DNA from 4 places in the Verminephrobacter eiseniae EF01-2 genome. Region 1 is predicted to be linked to each of the others. Evidence: predicted binding sites of a transcription regulator. Region 1 holds the regulator's gene; each other region holds the start of a gene.
What was found. The regulator sigma-54, encoded in region 1, starts transcription at its own class of promoters, with help from an activator protein. The targets are predictions, from matches to a motif close to TGGCANGNAANCTGCTTT.
Positions count from the first base shown of each region.

Region 2: the regulator sigma-54 is predicted to act here: its motif matches at 2,543-2,560, upstream of pqqA (pyrroloquinoline quinone precursor peptide PqqA).
Region 3: the regulator sigma-54 is predicted to act here: its motif matches at 3,492-3,509, upstream of VEIS_RS16110 (TorF family putative porin).
Region 4: the regulator sigma-54 is predicted to act here: its motif matches at 3,462-3,479, upstream of VEIS_RS12620 (CmpA/NrtA family ABC transporter substrate-binding protein).

Region 1 is NC_008786.1:645,425-650,989, reverse strand. It holds gene VEIS_RS02845 (phosphatidylglycerophosphatase A family protein) at 1-88, shown strand, start outside; gene VEIS_RS02840 (CinA family protein) at 88-615, shown strand; gene VEIS_RS25360 (hypothetical protein) at 623-775, shown strand; gene VEIS_RS02835 (THUMP domain-containing class I SAM-dependent RNA methyltransferase) at 1,033-2,325, opposite strand; gene VEIS_RS02830 (RNA polymerase factor sigma-54) at 2,325-3,905, opposite strand; gene lptB (LPS export ABC transporter ATP-binding protein) at 3,905-4,690, opposite strand; gene lptA (lipopolysaccharide transport periplasmic protein LptA) at 4,687-5,340, opposite strand; gene VEIS_RS02815 (thiol:disulfide interchange protein DsbA/DsbL) at 5,486-5,565, opposite strand, start outside.
Region 2 is NC_008786.1:4,418,644-4,424,208, reverse strand. It holds gene pqqE (pyrroloquinoline quinone biosynthesis protein PqqE) at 1-377, opposite strand, end outside; gene pqqD (pyrroloquinoline quinone biosynthesis peptide chaperone PqqD) at 349-609, opposite strand; gene pqqC (pyrroloquinoline-quinone synthase PqqC) at 606-1,340, opposite strand; gene pqqB (pyrroloquinoline quinone biosynthesis protein PqqB) at 1,340-2,254, opposite strand; gene pqqA (pyrroloquinoline quinone precursor peptide PqqA) at 2,428-2,502, opposite strand; gene VEIS_RS19530 (AAA family ATPase) at 2,882-3,901, shown strand; gene VEIS_RS19525 (DUF58 domain-containing protein) at 3,924-4,787, shown strand; gene VEIS_RS30785 (hypothetical protein) at 4,784-5,565, shown strand, end outside.
Region 3 is NC_008786.1:3,697,164-3,702,728, reverse strand. It holds gene VEIS_RS26590 (MmgE/PrpD family protein) at 1-696, shown strand, start outside; gene VEIS_RS16120 (LysR substrate-binding domain-containing protein) at 772-1,674, opposite strand; gene VEIS_RS16115 (YifB family Mg chelatase-like AAA ATPase) at 1,804-3,339, opposite strand; gene VEIS_RS16110 (TorF family putative porin) at 3,552-4,262, shown strand; gene glnK (P-II family nitrogen regulator) at 4,351-4,689, shown strand; gene VEIS_RS16100 (ammonium transporter) at 4,716-5,565, shown strand, end outside.
Region 4 is NC_008786.1:2,926,915-2,932,479, forward strand. It holds gene VEIS_RS12610 (Ig-like domain-containing protein) at 1-2,034, opposite strand, end outside; gene VEIS_RS12615 (ANTAR domain-containing response regulator) at 2,629-3,255, shown strand; gene VEIS_RS12620 (CmpA/NrtA family ABC transporter substrate-binding protein) at 3,682-4,926, shown strand; gene ntrB (nitrate ABC transporter permease) at 4,952-5,565, shown strand, end outside.

The sequences.
Region 1 (5,565 bases):
TGGCTGGCGCGGCGGCTGGGGCATCTTGTGGGACGACTTCGTGGCCGCCTTCTGCACCTTGCTGGCGCTGGCCCTGTGGAGGTTTTGATGGACCGCATTCAACTATCAAAAAAAGAGCGATCAGCGCAAGAAACGCTTGCGCCAGCGGATTGTTTGGCCGCCATCTCACGGTGCCTGATCGAGCGCGGCCGGATGCTGGCCACTGCCGAGAGCTGCACCGGCGGCATGATCGCCGCCGCCTGCACCGACCTGGCGGGCTCCAGCCAGTGGTTCGAGCGCGGCTTCGTCAGCTACTCCAACGCCGCCAAGACCGACATGCTGGGCGTGCCCGCCCGCCTGATCGAGCAGCATGGCGCCGTCAGCCAGGCCGTGGCCTGCGCCATGGCCGAGGGCAGCCTGCGCCACTCGCGCGCGCAGGTCAGCCTGGCCGTGACCGGCGTGGCCGGCCCCACCGGCGGCAGCGCCGCCACGCCGCTCGGCAGCGTATGGTTTGGCTGGTGCGTGGACGGCCAGACACACAGCGAGCGACAGCACTTTGCCGGCGACCGCGCCGCCGTGCGGGCCGCCACCATGCGCCATGCGCTGCAGCGGCTGCTCGATCGGCTGACGGCCTGAAAACCTCGTGTCGCGTCACCGATCATCTGTCGGTCTGCGCTGGCCATCGAAGCGCATCGCGGCGTTGCATCGCTTGCCAATACAGCTCGGTATGGGCTGCGCGATGCGCCTTGCGCTGCGCTCCGATGGCGGCGCGCAGCCTACGACATCTGATCGGTGACGCGACACTAGGCCCACCGCGACATTTGCTGCGCTTCATGCCGCAGCGGCATGGGTCGCTACGGACTGGCTTGGATGCGTCGTGCCCGGTCGCTCTGCGTGGCCCAAGCCCTGCAAGCCAGCGGCAGTGGGTCGCCGCCCAGGCGGCCTCGCAGCGCCGATCGGCACGGCCAGATATCTGCCGGCGCAATCGCTGTGCGGCAGCAGATCGAGCCTGGCGCAGGTGTCCCGCACCAACGGCAACGGCCCGGCCCGGCCTCAAGCACCATGGTCATTTTGGGCCTTCGGCGCTGCTGCAGCACGCGGCGCGCGCATCGAGCCTTCGATGATGTCAAAGCGCAGCAGGCGGCATTCGATGGGGCCGTTCCATAGCGGGACGCGGCGCGATTCCTTGAGGCGCATCTTGCCGGGCAGTTTCGGGTCCGGGGTCAGCAGCCAGGCGGTCCAGCCGGCGTAGTTCTGCTTCCAGTGCGCGGCGAGTTGGCCAAAGAAGTTGCCTTCGGTGTCGGTATGGGCGGCTTGCCGGCCCACGCTGGCGCCCCGGGCGCGCTCGGCGGCGCGTTCGTGGGCGTTGCGCCCGGCGCTGCCGGCGGCGGCCATGCGTTCGCCGTAGGGCGGGTTCAGCAGCATCAGGCCGGGCGCTGCGCAGGGGGGCTGGCGCTGGAGCGCATCGCCACCGCGCAGGCGCAGGGCGGCGGCGACGCCTGCGCGCTCGGCGTTGTGCAGCGCAAAGTCGATCATGCGAAAGGCCACATCGCTGCCGAAAATGGGCACGCTGCCGGGCTGTATCGCGCTGTGGGCTTGGTCTTTGAGCGCTGTCCAGACAGGGGCCTGAAAGGGCAGCAATTGCTCGAAAGCAAAGCGCCGCAGCAGGCCGGCCGGGATGCGGCAGGCGATTTGCGCGGCCTCGATGGCGATGGTGCCGCTGCCGCAGCAGGGGTCGTACAGCGGCGTCGGTTGCTGGCCCAGCGGGTCCCAGCCGCTGGCGGCCAGCATGGCTGCGGCCAGGGTTTCCTTGAGCGGCGCGTCGCCCGTGTCCGCGCGCCAGCCGCGCTTGAACAGTGGCTCGCCCGAGGTGTCGATGTAGAGCGTGGCCTGGTCGGCGGCCAGGTGCAGGTGGATGCGCACATCGGGCCGCCGGGTGTCCACGTCGGGCCGCATTCCGCTTTTGGCGCGAAAGCGGTCGGCCACGGCGTCCTTGATCTTCAGGCCGGCGTAGTTCAGGCTGGGCAGCGGGCTGTGCTGGGCCGTCACTTCGACCTTGAAGCTCTGGCGCGCGGTGAACCACTGTTCCCAGGCCACGTCGCTGGCGGCGGCGTACAGGTCGTTTTCCGAGCGGCACGGGCGCTGGGCCAGTTGCACCAGCACGCGCTGGGCCATGCGGCTGTGCAGGTTCAGCCGCAGCGCGTCGCGCCAGGAGGCTTGCAGCAGCACGCCGCCACGGCCGATGAGCAGGTCTTGCCCGGTCAGGCCGGTGATGCGGTGCACCTCATCGGCCAGGTAGTTCTCGACGCCTGCGGCGCAGGGCAGGAAAAGCGGCAGTGGGTTCATCAAAGCGTCCGGCGCAGATTGGCCGGCGCGATCTTGAGCGCCTCGCGGTACTTGGCCACGGTGCGGCGCGCGCACTCTATGCCCTGCTCTTTGAGCAGGTCGGCGAGTTGGCTGTCGGACAAGGGCTTGGCCTGGCTTTCCGCAGCGACGAATTGCCGGATCAGCGCGCGCACGGCGGTGCTCGATGCGTTGCCGCCGGTTTCGGTGCCCAGGCCCGAGCCGAAAAAGTATTTCAGTTCGTAGGTGCCTATCGGGGTGGCCATGTATTTGGCGGTGGTCACGCGGCTGATGGTCGATTCGTGCAGGCCCAGTTCGTCGGCGATGTCGCGCAGCACCAGCGGCCGCATGGCCAGTTCGCCGTGGGTGAAGAAGTTTTTCTGCCGCTCGACGATGGCGCGCGAGACGCGCAAGATGGTGTCGAAGCGCTGCTGTATGTTCTTGATGAACCAGCGCGCTTCCTGCAGGCGTTGCTGCATGCCCTGGTGGCCTGCGCCGCCCCTGTGGCCGCGCAGCGCGCCGGCGTAGATATCGTGCACGCGCAGGCGGGGCAGCACGTCGGGGTTGATCTGCACGATGAAATGCTGTCGGCCGTCGCGCCCATTGGCGCGCCCGGTTTTGCGCACGATCACGTCGGGCACGATGACGTTGCGCTGCACATTGGCAAAGCGGCGCCCCGGGTGCGGCTCCAGGCGGGCGATCAGGGCCATCGCGGCGCGGGTGCCCTCCTGGCTGTCGCCGCAGACCTGGGTCAGGCGGCGCAGGTCGCGCCGGGCGAGCATTTGGAGCGGCTGCTGGCAGATGCGCAGGGCGGTTTGCACGGTCTGCGGGTCGGCGGCTGGCGCCCGCTCCCGTGCCAGGGCGTTGAGCTGTAGCGTCAGGCATTCGGCCAGATTGCGCGCGCCCACGCCCACCGGTTCCAGGCTTTGCAGCAGGCGTTGGGCGACGGTGAAGCGGTGCACCAGTTCTTCGATTTGCTCCGGGTTCTGCGGGCCGGCCAGGGCGCTGGCCAGTTCTTCGAGCGAGTCTTCCAGGTAGCCGTCGTCGTTGAGCGATTCGATCAGGAAGTACAGCGCGGCGCGGTCGATTTCGGACAGGCGCAGCGCCAGCGCCTGGCGGTGCAAGAAAGCGGCCAGCGATTCTTCGCTCTGGGCCAGTTCGGTGGCTTCGATCCCGTCGCCTTCGGCGTCGTTGTGCTGGCTCGCCGGCGCGTCGCCGCCCCATTCGGCATCGCTGGGCGCCATCTCCACGCTGCCGTCGCCGCCCCAGTCGGGCTCGTCCGCAGCGCTGCCCGGGGTGTCGGCGTCAGGGAGCGCTTCGGCGCTGCTGCCGGTTGCGGCGGAAAAGAGCACTTCGTCGGCGCTGTAGTCATCGGCTTGCGCTGGCGTGTCGGCGCTGTCCAGGCCGAACTCCTCGCGCGGGGCCTCGTCGGACATGCGTTCGAGAAACGGGTTTTCATCGAGCATCTGCTCGATTTCCTGCGTCAGTTCGAGCGTGGACAGTTGCAGCAGCCGGATCGACTGCTGCAACTGAGGGGTCAGTGTGAGGTGCTGCGAGACGCGCAGTGACAGACCGGGCTTCATCACATCCTGAAATGCTCGCCGAGGTAGACGCGGCGCACCTCGGCGTTGTCAACGATCTGTGACGGTGTGCCTTGCGCGAGCACGCGGCCATCGCTGATGATGAAAGCGTGATCGCAAATGCCCAGTGTCTCACGCACGTTGTGGTCAGTGATCAAGACACCGATGCCGCGTGCCTTGAGGAAACCGATGATACGCTGGATCTCGATCACGGCGATGGGATCGATGCCGGCAAAAGGCTCGTCGAGCAGGATGAAGCGCGGCTGCGTGGCCAGCGCCCGGGCGATCTCGACACGCCGGCGCTCGCCGCCGGACAAGGCCAGCGCCGCAGAGGCGCGCAGCGGGGCCACGCGCAGTTCTTGCAGCAGTTCGGTCAGCCGCTCTTCGATGGTCTCGCGGGCGAGCGGTTGGCCATCGGCTGCGCGTTGCAGTTCCAGCACCGCGCGCACGTTTTCTTCGACCGAGAGTTTGCGAAAGATCGATGCCTCCTGCGGCAGGTAGGACAGGCCCAGGCGCGAGCGCCGGTGAATGGGCATGCGGGCCACGGACTGGCCGTCGATGCGGATGTCGCCGGCGTCGCTGCGCACCAGCCCCACGAGCATGTAAAACGAGGTGGTCTTGCCGGCCCCGTTGGGGCCGAGCAGCCCGACGACCTCGCCCTTTTGCACCACCAGCGACACATCCTTGACCACCTTGCGGTTGCCATAGGATTTGGCCAGGTGCCACGCCTCCAGGCGGCTTTCGACCTCGGTGGCGGGGCCGTCGACGAGCACGGGTCGAGCGCTCACCGGGGGCTGCCCAGGCTGTTGTCGGGGCGCAGCACCGGGGCCGACGCAGGCGCAGCCGGTGCTGCTGCTGCTGCCGGCGGCGGGTTCTTGGGCGCAAGCACTGCGCGCACGCGGCCAGCCGGCGCTGGCGCAGCCTCGGCGGCGTTGCCGGCCGGGGCCGATGGTTGGCCGTCCACCGTGAAGACCTCGGTCAGGTGGCTGTAGACGATCACGGCGCCGGTGATCTGGTCGCTCAGCAGCGCAGCGCGGTAACGGCGCAGTTCGGCACGGGTGCTCAGGCGCACGGTGTCGGCCTTGCCGTCGTATTCGATGCGCTCGCTCTCGCCCTCGATGAACTCCTCGGGCGCCCCGACCGGCCGGTCGCGCTTTTGCCGAAAGAAGGCGCGCTTGCCGGCTTCGGCCGTGACCAGGCCATGCTGGTGGCCATCGGCATCCTGGCGCATCTCCAGCCGCGCACCACGCAGCACGATCGAGCCTTGGGTCAGCACCACATGGCCGGAAAACACGCTGGTCCGCGTAGGCTCATCGTGGCGCAAAGCGTCAGCCTCGATATTCATCGGCTGGGTGCGGTCGGCTTTTTCTGCATGCACGCGCCCCGAGGAGCCGGCCAGGGCGGCAAGCAGGAAAAGGGAAAGGAGGCCAGGGGTCATGGGCACGATAGTTGCTTGGGGCTGGTATTGTACCTGCTACCCGATGGCACCGATGGGTGCCTGGGCGAAAAAATGCTTGTCCAGGCTTGGCGCACGCGTGCACCACAAAGACCCGCCACAAAAGCCCACGGTGGCGGGCTTTTTCTCAGGGCTTGTCGGGGGCTGGGGAACTGGGGGTTCGGCTCATCGCGACCAAGTAATCGACCACCTGCAGCACGGTCTGCA
Region 2 (5,565 bases), 1.8 Mb from region 1:
AGCCCGGCTGCGCGCAGCGCGCCCAGGCGCGCATCGGTCAGGCCCACGCCGGAGGTGATCAGGTTGGTGTAGAAACCCAGTTGCCGGGCATGGCCGACCAGGTCTTCGAGGTCGTCGCGCAGCAGTGGCTCGCCGCCCGACAGGCCCAGTTGCGCGGCGCCGAGCGCGCGCGCCTGGCTCAGCACCTGGCGCCACTGCGCCGAGTCCAGTTCCTGGCGGTGGCGCATGTAGTCGACCGGGTTGGAGCAGAAGGCGCAGTGCAGCGGGCAGCGGTAGGTCAACTCGGCCAGCAGCCACAGCGGCGGGCCTGCCGCCGCGGGCGGGCAGGACCGGGCGGCGGGGCCCGACTCAGGCGATCCAGCCACGTTCGCCGGCATGTTGGACAAAGCGGTGTATGTCATTGGCCAGGTCCTGCGCGCCAAAGGTGGTTTGCAGTTCGTCGATCAGCATATCCAGCGTATGGGCGCCGTCGCAGCGCTGCAAAATGGCGGCGGCGCTGTCGTTGAGCTTGACCATGCCTTCGGGGTAGAGCAGCACCCAGGCTTGCTGGGCCGGCTCCCACTGCAGGCGGTACAGCGGGTCGAGCTGCGGCCGGGCGCAGGGGTTCATTCGGGGTACGCCTTTTCGATCGCGTCGAGCATCGACCACAGGATGTCGAGCTTGAACTGCAGGATTTGCGTGGCGCGCTGCTGCTCGGCCGGCGTGCGAAAGTGCTCGAGCGTGACGCGCAGGCCATGCTCGACATCGCGCTGCGCCAGCGGGATGCGTGAACGGAAATAGGCCAGACCTTCGGCTTCGATCCAGGGGTAGTGCTGCGGCCAGCCGGCCAGCCGTTCCTGGTGGATGGCGGGCGCGAACATCTCGGTCAGCGACGAGCACACGGCTTCCTGCCAAGGTGCGCGCCGCGCAAAGTTGACGTAGGCATCGACCGCAAAGCGCACCCCGGGCAGCACCATCTGCTGTGACCACAGGGCCGCGCGCGTCAGCCCCACGGCCTCGCCGAGCCGGCTCCAGGCTTCGATGCCGCCGGGCTCGGCGGCGCTGCCATCGTGGTCGAGAATGCGCACCACCCATTCGCGCCGCGTTGCGCGGTCGGGGCAGTTCGACAGGATGGCCGCATCCTTGAGCGGAATGTTGACCTGGTAGTAAAAGCGGTTCGCCACCCAGCCCTGTATCTGGGCGCGTGAGCATTGCCCGCTGGCCATGCGTTGGTTGAACGGGTGGTGGATGTGGTAGCGCGCTTGCAGTGCGCGCAGCCGGGCCTCGAAGGCGGCGCGCTCGGCGTCGGGGATGGCTGGCGGGACGGTGGGCGCAATGGCTGGGGCAACGGGGGCGGGCATCACAGGGCGATCTCCATGCCGTCATGGGCAACCTCGATGCCGTGCGCGGCCAGTTCGCGCCGCTCGGGCGCGTCGTCCACCAGGATCGGGTTGGTGTTGTTGATGTGAATCAGTATCTTGCGTGCTGCCGGCACTTGGTCGAGCGCGGCAATCATGCCTTGCGGGCCGGACTGCGCCAAGTGGCCCATATCGCGGGCGCTCTGGGGCGACAGGCCGAGCCGCTGCATTTCATCGTCGCTCCAGAAACTGCCGTCGACCAGGATCACGTCGGCCTGCGCCAGTTCGGCTTGCACATGCGGCGTCATATGGCCCAGCCCGGGCGCGTAGAACACCCGCTTGCCGCTGGCGCTGACGATGCGCAGGCCGATATTGTCGCCACGCTGCGGCGCTGCGCGGTGGGGGGAATAGGGCGGCGGTTTGCTGTCCAGCGCGATCGCATGCAAGCGCAGGCCGGTGAGCGGCGGCACGCAAAAAGGGCTGGCATCCAGGGCCAGCGGATGGGCTTGCAGCCTGCAATAGTGGGACAGGATGCGCGTCAGCGGGAAACCCTCGGCCAAGTCCTGCAGCACCGCAGGCGTGGCGTAGACCGGCAACGCGCTGCGGTGCTCGCGCAGCATCAGCAGGCCGGCGGCATGGTCGATCTGCGCGTCGACCAGCAGCACGGCGACGATGCCGGTGTCGCGCGCCGCGCGCGCCGGTTGCAGGGCCGGGGTGGCGCGGATCTGCGCCAGGATGTCCGGCGAGGCATTGACCAGCAGCCAGTGCACGCCATCCTCGGAGAGTGCGATCGACGACTGGGTGCGCGCTGATGCGGCAATCACGCCACGGCGCAGCCCGTCGCAGTTGAAGCAGTTGCAGTTCCATTGGGGAAAGCCGCCGCCGGCGGCCGATCCCAGTACCCGAAGGGTCGTCATGGCCTGGTGTCGTCCAGTCAGGGTTCAGGAAGAGGCCCGCCGATCGACGGGGCAGAAAGGAGCTTGCCAACTGTCGGGGGGATAGGGAAAGGCCCACCGGTTGACGGGAGGGCAGGAAAAAGCCCGCCGGTTGGCGGGCTTGGGGTCTTGCCGGACTCCGACCATCCGCCGGATCAGCGGTTGGCGATGTACATCGTGATTTCGAATCCGAACCGGATGTCGGTGTATGCGGGTGTGGTCCAGGTCATGGTGCTGTCTCCTTCAAGGGTGGGTGGTGAGCGTAACAATGACGCAGCAAACATGCCAGGACGGGGTTGGCGACGGCTGCGCACGGCCCTGGGGCCATACAGCGGCTGACGGCGCGACCGATCTGTTCGTCGGATGGACAAAGTGTCACGGCAGCACCGGGCTGTTCCCGCCAGATGTGCAACACATTGCCTGCTTGGCGCTCTGGCGCGGTGCCATTTTCCCGAGTTTCTTCCTTGGCGGGGCGCGGCCATGGCACGTCTCGTGCACATGGCTGGCGTGGGGATCGATCGGTAACCCCTGTGACCCCTGTGCACAGGCCCGGGATTCGTCACCGGCGCTGGCGCCGTTGCCGTGCCAGTTATTGCCCAAGAGGATCCGATGACAGCAGACGAGAAGCTCCAGGACTGGCAGAGCAGCGCCCGGCGTGTGGAGTGCGAGGTGGCCAAGGCGGTGATCGGCCAGCCGCAGATCATCCGCCTGATCAATGTGGCGCTGTTCGCGCGCGGCCATGTGCTGCTCGAAGGCGATGTCGGCGTCGGCAAGACCACGGTGCTGCGCGCCTTTGCCCGCGCCATCGGCGGCGAATTCGAGCGCGTGGAAGGGACCATCGACCTGATGCCGGGCGATCTGGTCTATCACAGCTATGTCGATGAGCACGGCAGGCCGCGCATCGACCCGGGCCCGCTGCTGCGCCATGGTGAAAAGTTGAGCACCTTTTTTTTCAACGAGATCAACCGTGCCCGGCCGCAGGTGCAGTCGCTGTTGCTGCGGGCGATGGCCGAGCGCTCGGTGTCGGCCTTCAACCGCGAGCACCATTTCCCGCATATGACGGTGTTCGCCGACCGCAACAAGGTCGAGAAAGAAGAGACCTTCGAGCTGGCCTCGGCCGCCCGCGACCGCTTCATGTTCGAGTTGAACATCGGCAAGCCCACCGACCCCGCCGTGCGCCGCGCGCTGGTTTTCGATCCGGCGTTCCACGATACCGAGGCCTTGCTGGAGCAGGTCGAGCCGGCGGTCTTGCGCTGGGAGCAGTTGAACGACATCGCCGCGCTGATACAGCGCAGCGTACAGGCGAGCGCCACCATCGAGCGCTATGTGCTGCAATTGTGGCAAGCGAGCGAAGCGCCCCAGCGTTTCGGCATCCACCTGGACGGCGTCGACATGGGGCGGCTGATTCTCGCCGGCGCCAGTCCCCGGGGCGTCAGCGCGCTGGTGCGGGCCGCGCGTGTGCTGGCATGGATGGCCGGTCGCAGCCACCTCGTGCCGGAAGACGTTCACGCGGTATTGCCGGCGGCGCTGGGCCATCGCGTGTTTTTCACGCCGGTGTACGAACTGCGCCGGGCGGAACTGTCCGACGCGCTGGTGCAAAAAATCATGGACACCATCGCCGCGCCCTGAGGGGCCAACGGATCAGCGCGCCGTGAGCAGCCTGCACGAATTCCACTACCGCCTGCCCGCTCGCGCGGGCGGGTTCCGGCCAGGCTCCCACCGGGGTCGCAGCCTCGGCCCGGGGCAGGAATTTGCCACGCATGTGCGCCTGTTCGACAACCCGGATCCACGGCGCATCGACCTGCGCGCCAGTCTGCGCAACCCCCGGCAGGACTGGCTGGTGCGCGTGTACCGGCAGCGCGTGAGTGTGCCGGTGCACGCCGTGGTGGACGTGTCGGCCTCGATGCAATTCGGTGCCCGGGCCAGCAAGCTGCAGGTGGCGGCGGATTTTCTCGAAGGGCTGGGGCATAGCGCTTTTCGCGCCGGCGACCCGGTGGGCATGTTGGCTTTCGACGCGACCGAGCGCAGCGACCTGTGGCTGCCGGCGCGGCACAGTCGCGGCGCCGGCCATGCCATGGCGCGGCTGCTGCGGGAATGCGCCAGCGCCCCGGGCCATGCCGGTGGCGCCCAAGGGCTGGCGCAGGTGGCGCAGCGCCTGGCCGATCGGCCGGGGCTGGTTTTTCTGGTCTCGGACTTTCACTGGGATCTCCAGGCGCTCGACGGCATTCTGGACCTGCTCGCGCACGCCCATGTGGTGCCACTGATCATCTGGGACCCGGCCGAAACCGAACCCCCGCCGGGCAACGGGCTGCTGGCCGTGCACGATGCCGAGAACGGTCGGCGGCGCACGCTGTGGGTGGGTCGGTCGCTGCGCGTCGGCTGGCGCGCCGCCGTGGCGCGCCGGCGCGCCCGGCTCGATGGCTTGTTCCTGGCGCGCGGGCTGCGGCCCGTCTACATACAGGGGGCTTTCGAGGCCGAGGCCCTGTCCCGGTATTTCCTGGAGGCTGTTGCATGAGCGCCGCCCGGCCGCCCGAAGGCGCTCATACCGTAGCCGAAGGCGAAGGTGCTCCATCCTTCGCTGCCCGGCCGCCCGAAGGCGCTCATACCGTAGCCGGAGGCGAAGGTGCTCCATCCTTCGCCGCCCGGCCGCCCGAAGGTGCTCCAGTCAGGCGGCGCCGGCAACGATTTGTGCGTCTGGCTGGCGCGGTCGCTTGCGCAACGTTGGCCGTGATGCTGCCGTGCCCGGCACGGGCGCAGACCAATGGGAGCGGCGCCACCGGCACCACCGGCGGCGTCCGCGTGGGCGGACCGATCGTGCAGCCGCCCCGTGCCTTTGGCTACCAGTTGGGCGACCTGGTCACACAGCGGCTGCTGCTGCCCGCCGATGGCCGCCGGCTCGAAACCGCCGCGCTGCCACGCGCAGAACGCATCAGCGGCTGGCTGGAACGGCGCCCGTTCCAGTGGGAGACCGATGCCGAAGGCCGCCAATGGCTGCTCGTGAGCTACCAGATCGTCAACGCGCCGCAAACCCTGACCGCGATCGCGCTGCCGGCCTTGTCGCTGCCGATGAGCGCAGGCCCGGCGCTCGAGACCGACGCGCAGTTGATCAGCGTCGGCCCGCTGACGCCGCAGACGGTGCTGGGCAAAGGCGGCTTGCTCGACATCCGCCCTGACCGGCCCGCAAGCGTGGCGCCCAGCGCGCCGATCGCGCGGCGTCTGCAACGGTGGCTGCTCGCGCTTGCGGGCACCTTGGCCGCCTGGATGGGCTGGTGGGCGTGGCGCCACCGGCGCGA
Region 3 (5,565 bases), 2.5 Mb from region 1:
CGTTTTGCCAAGCAACCGTGCGCCGACCGGCCACCCGAAGGCGCTCATACCGCAGCCGAAGGCGAAGGCACTCCAGTGAGCGAAGACCCGGACTGGCACGCCAGCATGGCCACGCTGGGCCGCGAATTCCACATCACCGACATGACGTTCAAGAACCACGCCTGCTGCGGCCATGCCTTTGCGCCCATCGACGGCGCGCAGGCTCTGCAGGCGCAGATGCGCATCAGCGCCGATGACATCCACCGCATTCACATCGGCACTTACGCAGCGGCGCTGGATGTGGCCGGCAACCCCGATCCGAAGACCGCGCCCGAGGCGCGTTTCAGCGTGCCGTTTGCGGTGGCCACGGCCTTGCTGTACGGCAGCGTGCGGCCGGCGGCGTTCAGCCCGGAGCGCCTGCTCGATGCGCGCATCCGGGCCTTGATGGCGCGCATCGAATTGCGCATCGACCCGCAACTGGACGCCGCCTTCCCGGGCCAGCGCGCAGCGCGCGTGCGGATCGTGGCGCGGGACGCGCGCCAGGGGCAATGGCTGCAAGCCACGCGCAAAGGCGATCCCGATGCGCCGCTGTCCGACGGCGCGTTGAACGCCAAGTTTCTGGAGCTGACCGAGCCGGTGCTCGGCGCTGCGGCAGCGGCCCGGCTGCGCGCGCGCATCTGGCAACTGGAGGCCATGCCCAGCCTGCGGCTGCCCTGACCGGGCGCGGGCCACGCATGTCATGTCCACGGCATCCGTCGCCCGGCGCGGGCGCCCCAGACCGCCTGCGCACACTTACTGCGCGCAGGCGCTCAGCAACCAATCACGAAACAGCGCGCGCTTGCGCGACTCGCGCGAGCGCAGCGGCCACACCAGGTAGTAGCCCTGATCGCGTTGCACCGGCTTGGCAAATTGCGCAAAGGGCCGCACCAGCAGACCCTTGTCGAACTCGACGGCCAGCAGGCGGTTTTGTCCGATGGCCATGCCCAGCCCGTCGATCGCGGCCTGCCAGGTCAGCACCGAACTGCCGAAGGTCATCTGCAGCGCATCCCTGGCCTCATGCGCCAGGCCCGTCGCTGCCAGCCACACCGACCAGTCGCTGCGCCGGTAGTGGGAGACCAGCAATTGCTGGCGCAGCAGCGAGACCGGGAATTTGGCGTTGGGCGCGTATTGCTTCAGGTAAGCGGGCGAGCACACCGGCTCGATTTCGTCGCCAAACAGAAACAGCGCCTGCGTCCGGGGCCAGCGGCCGGCGCCGAACTGCACGGCGACATCCGCCTTGTCGCGGTCGAAGTCGACATCGGGCACGGCGTTGGTGATATTGACCTCGATGCCGGGATGCAGGCGGCGAAACTCGCCGAGCCGGGGAATCAGCCACTTGGCAGCAAAGGTGGTGTAGGTGCGCACCCGCAGTGCGCGCTCGCCGGAGCCTTTGACCAGCGCCCGGGTGGCGCTGGCGATCTGCTCGAACGCCGGCAGCAGTTGCTGCGCATACGAGTGCCCGGCGCGCGTCAGACTCACGCCATGGCGTTCGCGCCGCAGCAGCTCCATCCCCAGGTAGGTTTCCAGCGTTGCGATCTGCCGGCTCACCGCCGACTGTGTGACGTTCAACTCGGCGGCTGCGGCCGTGAGATTGTGCGTTCGGGCCACCACCTCGAAGACACGCAGCGGGTTCAACGGGGGGATGCGACGGATCATCCCGTTGCCCTCAGCGACCCCGCCTCACCGCAAGGCGGCCCGGGTCGGGCCTGGGTGCGCAGGCCGGGAGCGCCGGGGTCTGCGCTGGCCGCAGCGGGCAGGAACACCGCTTGCGCGGCGGCCTTCGGTTCACCGCAGCACCCGCCGGTACTGCATGGCCTCGGCCACATGGCCCAATTCGGTGCCGGGCGAGCCGGCCAGGTCGGCGATGCTGCGCGCCACCTTCAGCGCGCGGTGCGTGCTGCGCGCCGACCAGCCCAGCCGCGTTGCGGCGCTGTGCAGGAATTGGGTGGCGCCGGCGTTCAGGTGCAGTTGGGTGTCGATCTCCTGCCCTTGCAGCGCCTGGTTGCTCTTGCCCTGCCGGGCCAATGCCAGTGCGCGGGCGCGCGCGACACGTTCGCGGATCGCGGCGCTCGTCTCGCCGGCGCTGGCTTGCAGCAGTTGTTCGGCCGGCAGGGCGGGCACTTCCACATGCAGGTCGATGCGGTCGAGCAGCGGGCCGCTGAGCTTGCTCTGGTAGCGGCTGATCTGGTCCGGCGTGCAGCGGCAGGCGCGCTGTGTGGCGCCGGCAAAGCCGCAGGGGCAGGGGTTCATCGCCGCCACCAGTTGGAACCTGGCCGGAAAGTCGGCCCGCTGCGCCGCGCGCGCGATGCTGATGTGGCCGCTCTCCAGTGGCTGGCGCAGCGCTTCGAGCGCGGCCCGGGGAAACTCGGGCAACTCGTCCAGAAAGAGCACGCCCTGGTGGGCCAGCGAGATCTCGCCCGGCCGTGGCGGCGCGCCGCCGCCCACCAGCGCCACCGCGCTGGCGCTATGGTGCGGCGCGATGGTCGGCCGCTGCCCCCAGGCTTCGGCACGAAAGCGCCCGGCCAGGCTGGCCAGCGCCGCGCTCTCCAGCGCCTCGGACACCGTCATCGCCGGCAGCAGTCCGGCAAAACGCTGCGCCAGCATCGACTTGCCCGCGCCGGGCGGGCCGACCATCAGCAGGCTGTGGCCGCCAGCGGCGGCAATCTCCAGCGCGCGCTTGGCCGTGGCCTGGCCCTTCACATCGGCCATGTCGGGGCCGCTGGTGCTGGCGGCCATCGGCCTGGGTTGCAGCCGGCTCCAGCCGTCGCTGGCGCTGTCCTTGGCGTCCCCGGCGATGCTGCCCGGCGGCAGAAAGGCCCGCACCACATCCAGCAGATGGCGCGCGCGCACGACCTGTGCGCCGGGCACCAGGGCGGCCTCTTCGGCGCTGCCGGGGGGCAGCACCAGTTGCACGTCGATCTGCTGCGTCTGCAGCGCCAGGCTGGTGGCCAGCGCGCCGCGCACCGGGCGCAGTTCGCCGGTCAGCGACAGCTCGCCGGCAAACTCATGGCCGGCCAGACGGCTGGCGTCGATCTGGCCGCTGGCCGCCAGGATGCCCAGCGCAATCGGCAGATCGAAGCGCCCGGAGTCCTTGGGCAGATCGGCCGGCGCGAGGTTGACGGTGATGCGCTTGTTGTGCGGGAACTCCAGCCCCGCGTTCTGCAGCGCCGAGCGCACCCGCTCGCGCGCTTCCTTGACCTCGACCTCGGCCAGCCCCACCAGCGTGAAGCTGGGCAAGCCGTTGGCCAAGTGCACTTCGACGGTGACACAGGGCGCCTGCAACCCCAAAAGGGCGCGGCTTTGCACCAAAGCAAGACTCATGAAGCGGATCCTCCCCGAATGGGTGCGTCGTGCGCTGCCCGGGTGCGGCCTTGCCCGGTGTTGCACCAGTGCAGGGCAAGGCCCAAAACCTTGCGTTGCGCGCGCAGCGTCACCAGCGCCACTGTACCGTACCGGGGATTTTTGCAAAGCCGTGGCACGGTCCGTGCTTGGCACGCCTGTCCCTGCCCCTGCTTTGCCACACCGGAGGAAACATGCTCCCTGCCACCCTCAAGCCCCTGGCCTTGGCCCTGCTTGCCGCCCTGCCCTTGCTGGCCCAGGCCCAACTCAGCGGCAACATCGGATTGACCAGCAATTACAAGGGCCGTGGCCAGGACCAGGATACGGCCAAGACGCGGGCCGTCAAACCCGCGCTGCAGGGCGGCTTGGACTATGCCTTCGGCACGACCGGTTTTTACCTGGGCAACTGGAACTCCACCGTGCACTGGTTGCCCGGCAACGCCATCGAAACCGACCTGTACGGCGGCTACAAATTCAAGGTCGGCGAGGTGGATCTGGATGCGGGCCTGATGACTTACATCTACCCCGGCAACAGCCTTGGCAACACCACCGAAGCCTATGGCGCGGCCAGTTTCGGGCCGGTGAGCGTGAAATACTCGCACACCCTGTCCCGGGATTACTTCAACTACGCCGGCCCGGGCCTGAAAGGCCGCAACACCGGCTACCTGAACCTGGCGCTGGCACAGGAAGTCGCGCCCCGGATCACGCTGAAAGCGGCCCTGGGCTTTACCCGTTTCGGCGGTGTCATCAGTTCCCCCGATTACGTGGACTACAGCCTGGGCGGCAGCTACGACCTCGGCTCGGGCCTGGCGTTGGGCGCGGCTCTGGTGGGCGCGAACAAGAAGGCGTTTTATGGCTCCGCCAACCAGTCGCGCGTGATCGTCTCGCTCAGCAAGGCCCTGTGAATTTCACCGGGCCCATCCCGATGGGTGCCAATGGCGCCCGTCCATCTCAATGTGGGCGCCGTTGGCGCCCGTGCCGGAGGAACCCCTCATGAAAATGGTGACAGCCATCATCAAGCCCTTCAAGCTCGACGAGGTGCGCGAGGCACTCTCGGACATCGGCGTGCAGGGCATCACGGTGACCGAGGTCAAGGGCTTTGGCCGCCAAAAAGGCCATACCGAGCTGTACCGCGGCGCGGAGTATGTGGTCGACTTTCTGCCCAAGGTCAAGATCGAGGCCGCCATCGCCGACGAACTGGTCGAGCGCGTGATCGAGGCCATGGAAAACGCTGCCCGCACCGGCAAGATCGGCGACGGCAAGATTTTCGTGACCCAACTGGAGCAGGTGGTGCGCATCCGCACCGGTGAGACCGGCAAGGAGGCCCTGTGAAGGGGCCGCAAGTACGGAGAAATGCGATGAAAAAACTGCTTGCTTCCTTCATTCTCGGGCTGGGTCTGCTGACCCTGGCCCCGCTGTCGCTGGCCCAGGCGCCAGCCACCGACCCGGCATCGGCCGCCGCCGACGCTGCGGCGCCCGCACCAGCGGCCACGCCGGCGCCCGAAGCGCCCGCACCGGCGGCGGCCGCAGAGCAGCCCGCCGCTGCCGCAGCAGCGCCTGCGCCGGTCCCGAACAAGGGCGACACCGCCTGGATGATGACTGCCACCTTGCTGGTCGTCCTGATGATGCCCGGCCTGGCACTGTTTTATGGGGGCCTGGTGCGCAGCAAGAACATGCTGTCGGTGCTGATGCAGGTGATGGTCACGTTCTCGCTGATCATGGTGCTGTGGTTCATCTATGGCTACAGCCTGGCTTTTACCGAGGGCGGGCCTTTCATCGGCGGCCTGGACCGGCTGTTCATGCGGGGCATCTGGGACAACGACACCGGCACATTCGCCAATGGCGCCACCTTCAGCAAGGGGGTGGTGATTCCTGAGGTGGTGTTCGCCGCCTTCCAGGCCACGTTCGCCGGCCTGACCTGCGCGCTGATCGTCGGCGCCTTTGCCGAGCGCATGAAGTTCGGTGCCGTCATGCTGTTCATGGTGCTGTGGTTCACCTTCAGCTACCTGCCGATCGCCCACATGGTCTGGTTCTGGATGGGCCCCGACGCCTACGCCGCCAAGGAAGTGGCCGACGCGATGACCGCCAAGGCCGGCCAGATCTGGCAATGGGGTGCGCTGGACTTTGCCGGCGGCACCGTGGTGCATATCAACGCCGCCATGGCCGGCCTGGTGGGCGCCTACATGGTCGGCCGGCGCATTGGCTACG
Region 4 (5,565 bases), 2.3 Mb from region 1:
GTTGGGCACACTGTCGTAGTCGGAGTCCAGCGCATTCGGCGTGGCACCGTCGCGGCCGGAGTCCGTCGCGGGTGCGGGCGAGGGTGAGGGCGCGGGCGGGGTGAGGAGGTTGGTCACCGGCCTGGCCGCGAAGCTGGCCGCGTCATCGCCGCTGGTGGCGCCGCTGCCGGCTTCCTGCACCGCCTGCAGGTCGTTGCCGGTGCTGGGGTCGGTGTAGGCGACGGTCACCGTCTGGCCGGCGGATACGGCGTCGGCCAGCGTCAGCGTGACGGTCTTGGCCGCTGCATCCACGGCCAGGGACTGGACGCCGACGCGCCTGCCATCGACCAGCACCGTAAAGGCCGTGGTGGGCGCGCCATGGACCGGGTCAGCGTCCAGATGGGTTTCATCGCTGTAGCGCAGCACCAGCCGGGTGCCGTTGACCGTCGCGTCCCTGATGGCGAAGACCCTGGTATCGACGGTGTAATTTTGGCTCGGGGTCTTGCCCGTGCCGGTGCTGCCTGCGGCATCGGTGATTCTGTCCATGTCCACCGTGATGCGGCCGGGGGCGCGTGCCCGTTCGGCCGTGGGGGTGAAGGTGGCCGTCCAGACCCTGCCATCGGTGCCGACCGGGGTCAGGTCGCTGAGCGAACCTTGGGCGCCGGTGGTATCCACCTTGTCCATCGAGAAGCCGTTGACGCGCTCGCTGAAGGCAAAGGTGACGACGGCGGTTTCGTTGGCGCACAGGCGGGAATCGTCGAGCGTGATGGTGACGGTGGGCCGCACGGTGTCGATGCTGAAGTTGCCGCTGGTGCGGGCGGCGCTGTCGGTGGCGGCGCTGCCTGTGGCGTCAGTGATGCCATCGAGGTTGATGCGGATGGTGTTGCTGCTGTCATCGGTGTTGGCCGTGGGGCTGAAAGTGAAGATCCAGGTGCGGCCGTCTATGCTGGCCGGGCCGCTGACCAGCGTGCCGCTGGCGTTGGTCAGATCGATGTTGGCGCTGGTCAGGCCGGTGACAGGTTTGTTGAAATGGATGGTGATGGTGGTGGGGTCTTGGCCCGCATGGATGGTGGCGCTGGGCACATCGATGGCGGTGACGGTGGGCGCGATGTCGATGCGGTAGCTGGCGGTGTCGGCGGTGCCCAGGTCCGTCCACCCGCCCGCGCCCGTGTTGCCCGGGACATCGGCGATGCCGGCCATGTTGATCTGGATCCGGTTGCCCGTCGATACGCCGTTATCTGCGTCCGGCAAGGCGGCCGGTGCCCTGAGCTTGACCGTCCAGGTGATGCCGTCGGTGGTGCGCAGGTCGGACAACTGGCCCTTGAAGGGGGCCACCCGCAGGTCATCGGTGGTAAAGCTGGTCCGATTGAGCGCCTCGGAGAAGACGATGGTGATGGTGGTTTCTTCGCCGGCGCTCAGGTTCCTGTCAGCCATCGAGACGGTGCTGACGGTGGGTCTCTGAGAGTCGAATCTGATGAATTCGTGGTAGCTGTCGGCTCCTTTGTTGGTTGCTTCGTTGCCTGCCAGGTCCTTGACAGATTGGAGACGTATGCCTATGGGATGCCTGCCCTCGGTAACCCTGGGCCACCATTGGTAGGTCCATGTGCGACCACCGTTGCTGGAGGTACCAAAGGAATGTCTACCTCCGGTGGAGGAAAAGATCCTGGGGTTGGCGGCGTCGACAGGCTCGTCGAAGGTGATAGAGAAGGACACATCAACGTTTCCACTGCTCGCGATGACGGGGGGTATATCGAAATCGATGATGTCGGGCCGCACGTTGTCAACGGTGAAGGAATTGCTCTGTGCGAGCACGCCTCCGGCATCGTTGTTCACGGTGATCGTGCAGTCGGCGCGCTGTGTGGCCGCTGTGGCGGGTGTGAATGTGGCTTGCCAAACGCGGGACTGTCCGGGGGGGAAGGCGACGGGGGTGGACAGCGTGCCGCCAATGGCGGTGATGTTCGCTGGCGCCAGGGCATAGTCGGCATCGAAGGTGAAGGTGACGGTGGCCGTCTCTGTGGCGTTGAGAACGTTGTCGCTGAGTGTGATGCTGGCCATGGTGGATACCTGGAATGGGAAGTGGGTTGCTTGATCGGGCCTTTGGTCATCCATCGTGGCCGGGGCCATGGCGAGGCCCCTTGTTCAGCCGGGGACGAGAAACATATGGATGCTCGTGTCACTGTTACATGCCTAAATATAGCATTTTGGACATCTATTGTTCAGTGTCCAGTGTGTCCATATGACTATAGAATGGCTGCGTTGCCGCAGGCACATGGCATGGCCTCGCACCCCATCTTTGGCTGCGTATTCCCACTGCGCGATGCCCGTCGGTTCGAGCGCTGCTTCATGCGTGGCAAGCCAAGGGCGCAGGTCTGGCCCCGTTGCTGCACTACGCCCGCCTGCGCCCGCCTGCCCCCGCCTGCGTCCGCTGGCGCATGTGTCGCTGCAAGCGGGTTTGTTGTGAGGCTTGGGCGGCGGTCTTTTGAAAACAAAACCGGCGCTTCGCCGGCAGTGGCCTCCACCCTCCGGGTGGGCCACGGCGCTCCGGGCGGGCCATGGCCCTGAGCGCAAGCGCCATCGGGCGCTTGCGCCCGAACGCTGCCGCTGCGCGGCGCGCAAATCCGTGGCGTAAAAATTGCACACGCCATCGGCATGAATCAGGCTTTGCGCATCGTGGTGGTGGCCCCGGATCTGGCCGTTGCCGACCCTGAGGACGAACATGCCCTGCAGCAGGCCGAGCGCGCGCGGGCGCTGCACATCGGGCTGCTGGAAAACAACTTCAACCTGGTGGCCACGCTGCCCGCCGATGTCTTTCTGAGCGAGCGGATCGCCCAGTTGCAGCCCGACCTGATCATCGTCGACGCCGAGAGCGATGCGCGCGATGCGCTCGAGCATGTGGTGCTGGCCACTCGCGATGCCCGCCGGCCCATCGTGCTGTTCACCAACGACGAGGACCGCGCGCTGGTCAAGGACGCGGTGGCCGCCGGCGTCTCGGCCTACATCGTGGCCGGCCTGTCCACGCAACGCATCCGCCCGATTCTGGATGTGGCGCTGGCGCGCTTTCAGCACGAACAGGCGCTGCGCGCCGAACTGGCCGATGCCCGCACGGCCTTGCGTGAGCGCAAGACCATAGACCGCGCCAAGGGTCTGCTGATGCAGCGCCAGGGCCTGAGCGAACAGGCGGCCTACGAAAAGCTGCGCAAATCGGCGATGGACAAGGGCCTCAAGCTCGGCGATGTGGCCCAGCGCATGCTCGACGCGATGGAATTGCTGGGCTGACAGTGCCGGTCTGCACTGGCAGCCGGCACCCTTGATGGTGCGCTGCACAAATACGGTGCAGCCCGGCGTTTCCCGGGCATCCATTCCCCCGCTGGCCACGGGCGCATGATCCGCATGTGTTCGTTGCTATGAAGAGCAGAGCAAGTCGGGCGCCAAGCCGGGTGCCAAACCGGGTGAGATAGTGGCCTTTGGCCTTCGATCAATGCTGGCACGCGGTTTGCTAATCACCCTGCGAGACCAACGCATGGTCGCGACACGAACAGCATATGGACGGCATGGACCCAACGGCGGGTCGGTGCCGTCCAGGAGCCGGAAGGCTCCGCACCCGGACAAAGGCGTCCCCACCCGCATCTGGCTTTGCCATGGCCAGTGCGGTGTGTGGACGCCTTTTCGTTTTTCACGCCACCAGCGATGAAGGGATGAGCAATGACCGACCCGATGCCAACCAGCCTCCAGCGCCGCACCGTGCTGCAAGCCGCCAGCGTGGGCGCCGTGGGGGTCAGCCCCGCGCTGCGCGCGCTGGTGCATGCGCAGGGTTCGGACGCGCCCGAGAAGAAGGAAATCAGGATTGGCATCATTGCGCTGACCGACTGCGCCAGCGTGGTCATGGCCTCGGTGCTGGGCCTGGACAAGAAGCACGGTGTCAGCATCATGGTCTCCAAAGAGGCGTCGTGGGCCGGGGTGCGCGACAAGCTGGTCAATGGTGAACTCGACTTTGCCCATGTGCTGTACGGCCTGGTCTACGGGGTGCACCTGGGCACTGCCGGCCCGAAGAAGGACATGGCGGTGCTGATGGGCCTGAACCGCAATGGGCAGGCCATTACCCTGTCCAAGGCGCTGGCCGACAAGGGCGCGGTCGACGGCCCTGCGCTGGCCCGGCTGATGGCCAAGGAACGGCGCGAGTACATTTTTGCCGGCACCTTCCCCACCGGCACCCACGCGATGTGGATGCACTACTGGCTCGCAGCCGCAGGCATCGACCCGGTGTCGGGCGCCAAACTGATCACCGTGCCGCCGCCGCAGATGGTGGCCAATATGCGCGTGGGCAATATGGATGGCTTTTGTGTCGGCGAGCCTTGGAACCACCGCGCCATCATGGACGGCATAGGCATCACGGCCAACACCACGCAGGACATCTGGAAGGACCACCCCGAGAAGGTGCTCGGCTGCACCGCCGATTTCGTCAAGAAATACCCGAACACCACGCGCGCCGTGATGATGGCCGTGCTCGAAGCCGGCCGGTGGATCGACGCCAGCCTGTCCAACAAGATGAAGATGGCCGAGACGGTGGCGCAAAAGTCTTTCATCAACACCAGCGCAGACGCCATCAACCAGCGCATTCTGGGCCGCTATCAGAACGGTCTGGGCAAGACCTGGGACGACCCCAACCACATGAAGTTCTTCGACGATGGCGCGGTGAACTTTCCCTATCTGTCTGACGGCATGTGGTTCCTCACCCAGCACAAACGCTGGGGCCTGCTCAAGGAGCACCCCGACTACCTGGGCGTGGCCGGGCAGATCAACCAGATCGAGCTGTATCGGTCCGTGGCCGGCGCGATGAAGATTTCTGCGCCCAAAGACCCGATGCGCACCAGCAAGTTCATCGACGGCGTGGTCTGGGACGGCAAGGAGCCGGCCAAGTATGCCGACAGTTTCAAGATCAGGGCCTGAGCGCCCGGCCAGACAGGAGATCGCAATGGCCAGCGCCGTCTTTCAGGCCCCGTTGGATACCGCTCCGGCGGGGACACGCAACGCTATCGAAAATGTCGCTGCAGGGGCAGGCACAGGCACAGGCGCAGCCAAACCAAGCGCCGCAGCCCCGCCCAGGCGCGACCGGGCCGCCGGCATCCCGCAGCAGTTCTGGATGGCGGTGCTGCCCCCGCTGTGCGGCCTGGGGCTGCTGCTGGTGCTGTGGTCGCTGGTATCTGCCGGCACCGGCCGCAGCATTCCCGGCCCCCGGGAAACCTGGGCGCAGGCGCTGGAGGTGTTTGCCCACCCCTTCTACCGCAATGGCCCCAATGACCAGGGCCTGGGCTGGAATGTGCTGATGTCGCTGCAACGTGTGGCCATCGGCTTTGGCATGGCGGCGCTGGTGGGCATTCCGGCGGGCTTCGTGATCGGGCGCATGCCCTTTCTTGCGCGCATGTTCAACCCGCTGATCAGCCTGCTGCGCCCGGTGTCGCCGCTGGCCTGGCTGCCGCTGGGCCTGCTGGTGTTCAAGGGGGCCAACGCGGCGGCGATCTGGACCATCTTCATCTGCTCGATCTGGCCGATGGTCATCAACACGGCGGTGGGCGTGCAGCGCGTGCC